3 regions of the Sorangium sp. So ce145 genome follow, and region 1 is predicted to be linked to each of the others. Evidence: predicted binding sites of a transcription regulator. Region 1 holds the regulator's gene; each other region holds the start of a gene.
The links. The regulator HrcA, encoded in region 1, represses chaperone genes, less so after heat shock. The targets are predictions, from matches to a motif close to GNTAGCACTCNCCNNNGGNGAGTGCTANC.
Positions count from the first base shown of each region.

Region 2: groES (co-chaperone GroES) is a predicted target of HrcA. The motif match lies at 1,296-1,324, and genes of this name have one in related genera.
Region 3: groES (co-chaperone GroES) is a predicted target of HrcA. The motif match lies at 2,139-2,167, and genes of this name have one in related genera.

Region 1 covers NZ_CP150315.1:13,972-17,504, reverse strand. Annotated here, with positions in the region: gene WMF34_RS00060 (response regulator transcription factor) at 1-118, opposite strand, end outside; gene WMF34_RS00055 (RluA family pseudouridine synthase) at 388-1,377, shown strand; gene hrcA (heat-inducible transcriptional repressor HrcA) at 1,370-2,413, opposite strand; gene WMF34_RS00045 (hypothetical protein) at 2,806-3,533, shown strand, end outside.
Region 2 covers NZ_CP150315.1:3,814,826-3,818,358, reverse strand. Annotated here, with positions in the region: gene groL (chaperonin GroEL) at 1-812, opposite strand, end outside; gene groES (co-chaperone GroES) at 881-1,177, opposite strand; tRNA gene WMF34_RS14515 (tRNA-Gln) at 1,791-1,864, shown strand; tRNA gene WMF34_RS14510 (tRNA-Glu) at 1,904-1,978, shown strand; gene WMF34_RS14505 (NUDIX hydrolase) at 2,125-2,835, shown strand; gene WMF34_RS14500 (hypothetical protein) at 2,868-3,533, opposite strand, start outside.
Region 3 covers NZ_CP150315.1:8,254,521-8,258,053, forward strand. Annotated here, with positions in the region: gene WMF34_RS30385 (response regulator transcription factor) at 1-427, opposite strand, end outside; gene WMF34_RS30390 (hypothetical protein) at 563-1,216, opposite strand; gene WMF34_RS30395 (hypothetical protein) at 1,216-1,821, opposite strand; gene groES (co-chaperone GroES) at 2,274-2,564, shown strand; gene groL (chaperonin GroEL) at 2,598-3,533, shown strand, end outside.

The DNA.
Region 1 (3,533 bases):
GCAGCGCAGCGTCGGCGCTGCTCGCCGTCACGACGCGGAAATCCTGACCCGCAAAGGTGATTTCGAGCACTTTGCGCATGGTCACGCTGTCGTCTACGGCGAGAAGGGTGCTGGCCACGAACGGGTCTCCTCTCAGATGGCGAGAAAGCGATGACGGCTCTGGATATCTTCGGCCCCCGTCGCGCGATGTGTCAACATTCGCGGTGTATTTCGCCCCCGCGGGCCCCGCGGAGGCGCGTTTTTCCGCGCCGGTAGAGCCCGGTCCCACGCTGGTGGGCGGAGCCGAGGCGCCCCGGTGAGCTCTACATGCGTCCGCTCCGACCCGCCACTCCGCCGAGCCACGAAGACAAAGCCGCCGAAACGAGCGGCGTCCACCCGGCCGCCCAGGTGCGACCTCCGCAGGACGGCCGCTGGACGGTTCCCGCCGAGCTGGATCGGCGCCCGCTGGACGGGGCCGTCCGTGCGCTGGCCGAGGTCTCGTGGTCCGACGCGCGCCGGTTGATCGAGACCGGCAAGGTGCTGGTCGGGAGCGCGGTGGCGACGAGCGCCCGTCGGCGGGTGCTCGGCGGCGAGCTGATCGAGATCCGATTGCACGCGCCGAGGCCCGAGACGGTGCGGCGGCGCAAGCTCGAGGGCGAGCTCGTGGTCTACGCGGACGCGAGCGTCGTCGTGGTGAACAAGCCCGCCGGGGTGAGCACCATCCCGTACGGCGACGAGGCCCCCGCGGAGCAGGCCGCGACCCTCGACGCGCTGGTGCGCGAGGTGCTGGCCAGGCGCGACCGCCTGCGCGGGCGCGCGCCGCTCGGCGTGGTGCAGCGCCTCGACAAGGGGACGAGCGGGCTGCTGGTCTTCGCGCGGACGCTCGCCGCGAAGAAGCACCTCGCGCAGCAGCTCCGCGTCCGCGCGATGCACCGGCAGTACCTGGCGCTCGCGCACGGCGCCGTCCCGCGCGGCACCTACCGCAGCTACCTCGTCGAGGATCGGGGCGACGGGCTGCGCGGCTCGGCGCGAGACGGGCGGCGCGAGGGGCAGCTCGCGGTGACGCACGTGGAGCCGATCGAGGTGCTCCGAGGGCCGCAGGAGGGGGCCGGCGCCGGGGGCGTGACGCTCGTCGCGTGCCGGCTCGAGACGGGACGCACGCACCAGATCCGCATCCACCTCGCGGAGGCCGGGCACCCGCTCGTCGGCGAGACCGTCTACGTGCGGGATTACCGACGGACGAAGGTCCCGGCCGCGCGGCTGATGCTCCACGCGGCCGAGCTCGGCTTCGACCACCCGGCCGACGACCGGCCGATGCGCTTCCAGGCGCCGCCGCCCCCGGACTTCGACGACGTGCTCGAGCGGCTCCGCGCGCCGCAGCGGAAGGGCGCTACTTGACCTTGCCGCGGACCTCGGTCATCGCCGCGGCCGTGGCGTCGACAAGCGGCATGACCTTCGCGTAGTCCATCCGCGTCGGGCCGAGCACGCCCACGGTCCCGGCGACGCGGCCGTTCTCCATGTACGGCGCGGCGACGAGGCTGAGCTGGCCTCCGCCAAGGTCGCCCGCCTCGCTGCCGACGAACACGGTGACCTCGCCCGCGCCGGCGGCGAGCGTCCGGTCGAGCAGATCGACGAGCTCCTCGCGCTCCTCGAGCGCCTTCATCAGCTTCTTGAGCCGGTCGACGTCGGCGTACTCAGGCAGATCGATCAGCCGGTTCTGCCCCTCGATGACGACCTCGCTCCGCGGGGTCACGTCGGCCGTCGCCTTGCTGCCGAGCTCGAAGGCGCGGCGCCTCAGCGCGTCGATCTGGAGGCGCTCGTCCGCGAGGCGGCGGGCGAACAGGTCCCGGATCTCGCCGAGGGTGCGCCCCTCGATGACGTCGGTGAGCAGGTTGTGGATCCGGGTGAGCTCGCCCTCGTTGATCGCCTCGTCGACCGAGATGAAGCGGTTCGCGACCGAGCCGTCGGCGAAGACGAGCACCGCGAGCAGCTGCCCGGGCTTGGTCGGGATGAAGCGCAGCTGGGCGAGGGCGCGGAGCTCCGCCCGCGGCGCCGCGACGACCGCCGCGGCGCCGGACAGCTCCGAGAGGTAGCGCCCGGTCTCGCGGAGCGGATCGTTCGCCCCCGCGTAGATCTCGGTGAACCTCGCGCTCAGCTCGGCCTGCTGCTCGGGGGACAGCGACCGGAGCTCGACGAGCGCGTCGATGAACAGCCGGAGCGCGCGATCGGTCGGGATCCGCCCGGCGGAGGTGTGCGGCTGGTGGAGGTACCCGGCCTCCTCGAGGTCGGCGAGCACGTTGCGGATCGAGGCAGCCGAGAGATCCAGCCCGTACTTCCGGGCGAGCGTCCTGCTGCCAACTGGGTCGCCCGTTGCAATGAACTCGGTGACCGCGGCGAAAAGGATCTTTCGAGCTCGGTTGGAAAGATCACCCATGTCAGTTGCATGCAGCGTACAAGCGCGCCGCCGTGGCTACCTGGACAGGGACCGCCCGGACCGGGAAGCCATGCGGGCCGGACCTTCGCTCCCGTACGTCAAGCTGCGCGTGCGGGCGCTGGACCCACGGACACGCATGCGACCCATTTTGAGGGGATCGCGCGGCCCGGTCAAATGTCGCGGTAGGATCGGGCAGGTGCCACCCCGCGCACGGGGGCCCCGCTCCACCGGATGGCGGCGCGGCCGGCCACTCGGCCACTCGGTCACTCGGCCACTCGGCCACTCGGCCACTCGGCCACTCGGCCACTCGATACACGTGACAGGTGCACGTGGTCCCTTGGCCCCCCGAGAGGGTCGGCCTGACTTGCTTCACACGAGGATGTACCGCAACGATGCCGCTTGCACGCCATGCCGCCGCTGCCTGCGCGCTCGCCCTCGCGCTCGGCCCCCTCGCCGCCGCGCCGAGCGCGCAGGGCAAGCCGAAGGTCAGGTACCACCAGGACTGGGCGAAGCACCCGTCGGCGCGCTACGCGGCCATGAGCGCGGAGCAATGCCGCGCGGCGCTCACGCAGCGGAAGATCGCGTTCGAGCCCGTGCAGCGCGCGCCGGGCGTGCTCGCTCCGGTGCGGCTGATGCAGGGGGTCGGCGGGGTCCTCTACCGGACGGCGCTGCCGGCCCATCAACGCGCGGGAAACCCGCACGACGTCTTCGACTGCCGCCTCGCGCTCGCGCTCTCGGACTTCAGCCGGATCCTCCGCGCGCACGACATCGACGAGGTGCTGATGTTCTCGGCCTGGCGGCCTCCGGCCAGGATGTGGCCCGAGGGCAGGCTCGCCACGAGGCACCCCGGCGGGCTCGCGATCGACCCCTACAGGTTCATCAAGGAGCGCGTCGGTGGCGGGTTCGCGGAGGATTGGCTCGAGGTGGAGCGCGACTTCGTCGGCAGGCGCGGCGCGCCGGTCTGCGGCGAGCGCGCCGGCCCGACCGCCGGGCGGCCCCGCGGGGCCGGCAAGGGGGCGGGCAGCGGCCCTCCAGCGGACGCGGCGGCGCGAGAGCTGCGATCCATCGTGTGCGAGGCCGTGGACCAGCACATCTTCACGTCGATCCTCACGCCCAACTA
Region 2 (3,533 bases), 3.8 Mb from region 1:
ATCGTGCCGCGCAGCTTGTTCACGACGAGCGTGGCGAGCGCCTCCCCCTCGACGTCCTCGGAGAGGATGAGCAGCTCGCGCCCCTGCTTCACCACCTGCTCGAGCAGCGGCAGGAGGTCGGCCATGGCCGAGATCTTCTTCTCGTGCACGAGGATGAGCGGGTTCGTGAGCACCGCGGTCATCTTCTCGGGGTCGGTCACGAAGTAGGGCGAGAGGTAGCCGCGGTCGAACTGCATGCCGTCGACGGTCTCGAGCTCCGTCGTCATGCGCTTGTTCTCCTCGACCGTGATCACGCCCTCCTTGCCGACCTTCTCCATGGCGTCGGCGAGGATCTGGCCGATCTCCTTGTCGCCGTTGGCGCTGACCGTGGCGACCTGGGCGATCTGGTCCTTGTCCTTGGTCGGCTTGGCGGCCTTCTGCACGGCCTCGATGACCTTCGCGACCGCCGCGTCGATGCCGCGCTTCAGATCCATCGGGTTGTGGCCGGCCTCGACGAGCTTGAGGCCCTCGCCGAAGATCGCCTGCGCCAGCACCGTCGCCGTCGTCGTGCCGTCGCCGGCCTTGTCGCTGGTCTTCGAGGCGACCTCGCGCACCATCTGGGCGCCCATGTTCTCGAGCTTGCCGGCGAGCTCGACCTCCTTGGCGACCGTGACGCCGTCCTTCGTCACGACCGGGGAGCCCCAGCTCTTCTCGATGACGACGTTCCGCCCCTTCGGCCCGAGGGTCACCTTGACCGCATCGGCGAGCGTGTTCACGCCCTTGAGGATCGCGGCGCGGGCGCCGCGGCTAAAAACGATCTGCTTCGCAGCCATCTCTCAATCCCCTCGCGGCCGCGCGGCCGCGTGTACTAACGCTTGCGTTCGGTTGCCTCGGACCTGGTTCAGGAGGCGGACTCGGTCACGGCGAGCACGTCGTCCTCGCGGATGAGCACGTGCTCCTCGCCGTCGAGCTTCACCTCGGTGCCGCTGTACTTGCCGAACAGCACCTTGTCCCCGACCTTCACATCGAGCGGGCGAACCTTGCCGTCCTTCAGGACCTTGCCGTTGCCCACCGCGACGACGCGCCCCTCGATCGGCTTCTCCTTCGCGGCGTCGGGGATGATGATGCCCCCCTTGGTCTTCGTCTCGCTCTCGACGCGCTTGACGACAATCCGATCCTGCAGCGGCCTGATTTTCATGCTGGCTCCCTCGTCCTCGGCTTGTTGACTGACCATCGGCTCGCCGGAGGTCCCGTTCGCCCCCCCGCTGGGGCGTTCCGCCCGCGCGACAAGAGCTAAGTGCCCGACATCGCAGTGTCTTGGCACTCTCCTAGGCCGGTGGCTAAACCGCGGCCGAAAGTAAATCAGTCACCCGGCGCGTCAAGGGCACGCAGCAGGGAGCCGCGACTTTTCCGGGACCGAGAGTCCCGAACGGCGAAGCCGAGATGTCTGGAGAAGCGACGGCGAGGCGCGGTCGCGACATCGTGGAGCCTCCTCAGGGACGAGCCCCCCTCCGACAAGCGGGAAGACAGCCTGGACGGATCGTGGCGAGAGCGCGACCGATGGCAGCGCGACGGGCGACGAGCGACGTCAACGGACGGCATGCAACGAGGGCGGAGCGGGTTGAGCGACGAGGGGTTGAGCAGGGGGGAGGCCTCGCTCCACCCGCGAAGCGCTCGAAACACGCGAAATAGGGGCGATTTTTGGCGGCGGGCATTTTTCTTCGGCGGGTCCGATTTTGATCGCTTGACAATCCAGGCAGCCCAAGTAGATTCCGCGGCCCGTGGCGCTGATGAACACGGCGCTGACCCCTTGGGGGATCGTCTAACGGCAGGACGCAAGATTCTGGCTCTTGCTATCAAGGTTCGAATCCTTGTCCCCCAGCCAGGCCGCTCAGCTCTGCTGTCGGTCTTCTCCACAGAACAAGGTCCCATCGTCTAGCGGTTAGGACATCGGCCTCTCACGCCGGTAACGCGGGTTCGATTCCCGCTGGGATCGCCACTTCACCCTCCTCGCCTCGTTTCCTGCTGCTTCCGTCTGATGTCGTGCGTCGAGCACGACGCGAAGCGCAGCGTCATCCGACGTGCGCGAGCACGCAGCACAGCGAAGACGTCCTGCTCCGTTCACGTTGCGCTACCCTGTGGCGCATGGCGGCGCAGGACGAAGAGGAGCTTTTTGACCTCCTCGATGACGGAGGCCGGCCGCTCGGCGTGCGCAAGGCGCGCAGGCTCGTTCACCGCGACGGCGACTGGCACCGGAGCGTTCACGTGTGGGTGCTCCTCGAGCGGGGGCCCGATGGCCTGGAGCCGGACGGCGGCCGGAGCGCCGCGGAGCCGTGGGTGCTCTTCCAGCAGCGCAGCCCCGACAAGGACACCTGGCCCGGCGCGCTCGAGGTCGCCGTGTCGGGGCACTACCGCGCCGGAGAGGATCTCGCGGGGGCGCTGCGCGAGGCGGAGGAGGAGATCGGCCTGCCGCTCTCGCCGCGCGACGTTGTCCGGCTCGGCACGCGCCGCAGCCAGGACGATCACGCGCCGGGCATCGTCGATCGCGAGCTGCAGGACGTGCTGCTCGCGACGACCCGCCGCGCGCTCGAGGAGCTGCGTCCCGATCCGCGCGAGGTGACAGCGCTGCTGTCGCTCCCGCTCGGCGCGGCGCTGCGCCTCGTCCGAGGCGAGGCGCCCCGCGCGAGCGGCCTCGCTCGGCGGCCGCCGGACGCCGCGGGCGCCGTGAAGGTCGAGCCGCGCGACGTGCGGCTCGATGAGTTCGTTGTCGCGCGCGACGGCTATTTCGAGCGCGCGCTCGACACGATCCGCCGGCGCCTCGCGGGCGAGGCGCCGGCCCCATGGCGCCTCGGCTAGGACGGCGGCGCTTTCTCCTCGCGCCCGTGCTGTCAGCCTGAGCCGCGGCGCCCGTCCGCCGGCCGCCGGGGCTTCTCGGGGGGCACCGCCGACGCGACGAGGAACCCTTCGGCGCGGTGCGGGGCGAGCCCGCAACGCGCGTTCATGCGCTTGGCGATCTCGTCGCCGGCCCTGACGAGCGCGTAGAACCACCGGATCCCGAAGCGATCGTGCCCTTCCCGGAGCGCCGCCGCCTGCAGGGGGGCCCCGAGCCCCCGCCCGCGGTGGTCCTCGCGCAGCGAGGTGCAGATCGGCATGGCCGTCCACGAGGGCGCCTCGCCCACGTCGGAGATCCAGAGCGGCGGGGCGCCCAGCAGCCCGAGCTGCGCGAGCGCCTCGCGCCCGCCGATCTCGGCAGGCTGTGGCCGCGTCATGACACACAGGGTGGCGCAGCCGATCAGCGCCCCCGCGCCGTCGCGCAGCGCGAGCGTCAAGGAGCGCCCCTCGCCGCCGCGCAGGGTCCACCCCGGGAGCGGCGCGTGGCCGCTCTCGGCCTGAAGCTCCTGGATCGCGCGGATCGACGCCTCGTCGTCGTCCGGCGACACCCTGGACAGGCGCAGGCCCGGCGGGAATGTGCGAAACCGGCCGAGCCCCTGCACGGCGGCGCGCACCTCGCCGGCCGGGGCGCCCATCACCGAGAGGTCCTCGTCCACGGAGAG
Region 3 (3,533 bases), 4.6 Mb from region 1:
CGCCGTTCGCATCGGGGACCTGCTTCGCATAACGCGCGAGCGTCTCGCGCACCCGCGCGTCCAGATCCGCGAAATCGAACGGCTTGTTCAACCAGGCGTCCGCGGCGAAGAGCGGCGAGGTCATCTCGTTCAGGTTCTCGCCGATCCCGGTGAGCATGATGACGCCGGTGCTCGCGAACGGCCGTCCGTCGGACGTGTCGCTCTTCAGGCGCTTGCAGATCTCCCAGCCGCTCATGCCGGGCATCATCACGTCCAGGATGACCAGATCCGGCTGGTGCTCACGCGCGAGCTCCCAGGCGGCATCGCCCTCGGAAGCCTCGATCACGGAGAACCCTAGGTTCCTCAGGTGACGCGCAACGAGGCTCAACATCGCCGGTTCGTCTTCGGCCACCAGGACACGGGGCGGCATCGTGCTCGCGGAAGGCATCGTGGATGCGGATGAGAGTACGTGCGCGCGAACCGGTCAAGAGAGAACGAGAGCGCGCGGCCGCGGCGAGCGCTCTTCGTCGTCGCCGCCCGTCGCCGGGCTCCCGAGCGACCCCGAGCGCCCGGGAGGATGCGCTCACGCGGCGCGCGCGAGGGCGATCTTTTCCGTCTGCCCCGCCGCATAGAAGCGTCGCAGCGCCGCGAGCAGCTCGGCATGACGCCCGTGGCGGGCAAACTCGGCCTCGAGTCGCCCCGCGAACCGCGCCGCCAGATCGTTCGCGATCCGGTAGCGATCGCCGGTCTCCGTGCCCGGTGGATCCATGAAGGTGACCCGCTCGAAGAGATGGGCGCGGATCCGCGCGGCGCGCTCGGGCTCGAAGCGCCCCGCCCCATGTGGGGCCGCCTCGTGGCGGCGCCGGAGCGGCTCGACCTCGTCCGCCAGATCGCCATGAACAAGCAGCACGTATTTGTCGACCTCGGCCTGGAGCTCGAGCTCGAGCTGGGTCGCCGGCAGCTCCCTGCGGGCCCGCTCGGCCACATAGAGGAAGTGGCTCACGCCCTCGACGATCTGGCAGATCTCGTCGAACGTCCGCTCTCGCCCCGGCGTGATCGCCCGGCGGGGCAGGTGCAGCGCGATCTCGATATCCCCGTCGGCGTGCCGGATCAGCAGCGCTTCGCGTGCGCTGCCGTCCGTCAGCCGGATGAAATCGTCGACCGCGGGCGCGTCATCGAGCGCATAGGTGCGCGCCAGGTGCTGCTGGATCCGGGACGGGAAGGTCGCCCCCTGCATCAGTTGAGCCCGCCCGTACCACGGCTCGGCACGAGCCCTCGTGCCCCGAGCTCATCCGCGAGGCGGCTCGATCCCGTACGAACCCAGCGCTCGTACAGCCGGAGCACCGAGCGCTCGTCCCGAGCCCCCGACGCGAGCGTACCGTCGGCCACATCGTTCAGGACGCTCACGAACCGCTCGAATTTCTCGGCCATCTCCGAAAGAACGTCGGGCCCCTGGCCGACGCGCGCATTGAGGCGCAGCATAGCGGCCGCATGGTGGTAGGCGGTCGACCCGACCCCGACCACGTAGCCGCGATCGACCCCCTTGAGCTCGATGTGGCCGCCGAAGAAGCCGACCACGTAGAGCACGCTGTCTCCCAGGTTACGCAGCCGCTGGAAACGCTCGGCTCCGGAGGCTTCCAGCGCGTCGCGCAGAAGAAAGGTCAGGGGCTGGTTGAAGGCAGACTCGGCATGCTCGTCCGGGTGAGCAAAAGCACAGAGCAGACCGACGAGGTAACTCGACGCCGCCTCGGTGGCAGCGACGTTCCGAACTCGGAGCGCCTCGTCCACAACCTCCTGGAAATAGCGGGTCATGCTCGGGGAGAGAGAGATCGCTTGGCTCACAGCGGCACCTCACTTTTGCGGGTGCCCTGGATACCGACGTAACCCGGGCCACCGCGCGCTCAGGTCAACCAGACACGTCCTGACGGCCTCCCTCGGGCTGGAGGCCCTGAGGGCATCGCGTCACTGTGCTGCCGCAGCTTTGCCCTCATAAGCGCATTTTAGCCGAGGGGCTCCGCCGAGCCCAGCCTTGCGCCACGCACCTTCCCCTGCGATCTCCAGGACTTACAGCCACCTCTGCGCCTGGCTGCCAACGCGCAAAGTGCCGGCCTGGGGCCACTCTTGACACCCTCCAGGGGGTGGCTATCTTCGGCGCGCTCGCTAGCACTCGCCATAGGTGAGTGCTAGCAAAGTGCCCAGACTGCAATCGTAGGGGGCCTTCCGGTGCGCTCCGTTGTGCCGGCTGGGTCCGCCGTTCGTGGGACGCGGCGCTCGTCCCCGGAGGACTTGCAAAGATGAAGATTCGACCGCTCCAGGACCGCGTGATCGTTCAGCGCGTGAAGGAAGAAGAGAAGACCAAGGGAGGTCTCTACATTCCGGACACCGCGAAAGAGAAGCCGATCGAGGGGACCGTCGTCGCCGTCGGCAACGGCAAGGTCGCCGAGGACGGTACCGTGCGGAAGCTCGACGTCAAGGAGGGCGATCGCGTCCTCTTCGGCAAGTACTCGGGCACCGAGGTCAAGATCGACGGCGAGGAGCACCTCATCCTCCGCGAGGACGACATCCTCGGCGTGATCGAGAAGTGACGCGGGCGACAGAAGGAACTTAGGAGAGACACCATGGCAGCCAAGGAAATCATCTACAACGAGTCCGCCCGCAGCATGATCCTCGCGGGGGTCAACGCCCTCGCCGACGCGGTCAAGGTCACCCTCGGCCCGAAGGGGCGCAACGTCGTCATCGAGAAGAGCTTCGGCTCGCCGACGGTCACCAAGGACGGCGTGACGGTCGCCAAGGAGATCGAGCTCGAGAACCGCTTCGAGAACATGGGCGCCCAGATGGTCCGCGAGGTCGCCTCGAAGACGAGCGACATCGCCGGCGACGGGACGACCACCGCGACGGTGCTCGCCCAGGCGATCTACCGCGAGGGCTCCAAGCTCGTCGCGGCCGGGCACAACCCGATGGAGATCAAGCGCGGCATCGACAAGGCGGTCGAGGCGATCGTCGAGCACCTCCGCGGCTCCGCCAAGCAGACCAAGGACGCGAAGGAGATCGCGCAGGTCGGCACGATCAGCGCGAACGGCGACGAGACGATCGGCAAGCTCCTCGCCGACGCCATGGAGAAGGTCGGCAAGGAGGGCGTGATCACGGTCGAGGAGGCCAAGAGCGCCGACACGACCCTCGACGTGGTCGAGGGCATGCAGTTCGACCGCGGCTATCTCTCGCCGTACTTCGTGACCGATCCCGAGGCCATGAAGGCGAACCTCGAGGACTGCTACATCCTCATCTCGGAGAAGAAGATCTCCAACATGAAGGACCTGCTCCCGGTGCTCGAGGCGATCGCCAAGAGCCAGAAGCAGCTCCTCATCATCGCCGAGGACGTCGAGGGCGAGGCGCTCGCGACCCTCGTCGTGAACAAGCTCCGCGGCACGCTGCACTGCGCGGCCGTCAAGGCGCCGGGCTTCGGTGATCGCCGCAAGGAGATGCTGAAGGACATCGCCACCCTGACGGACGGCCAGGTGATCGCGGAGGAGCTCGGCCTCAAGCTCGAGAACGTC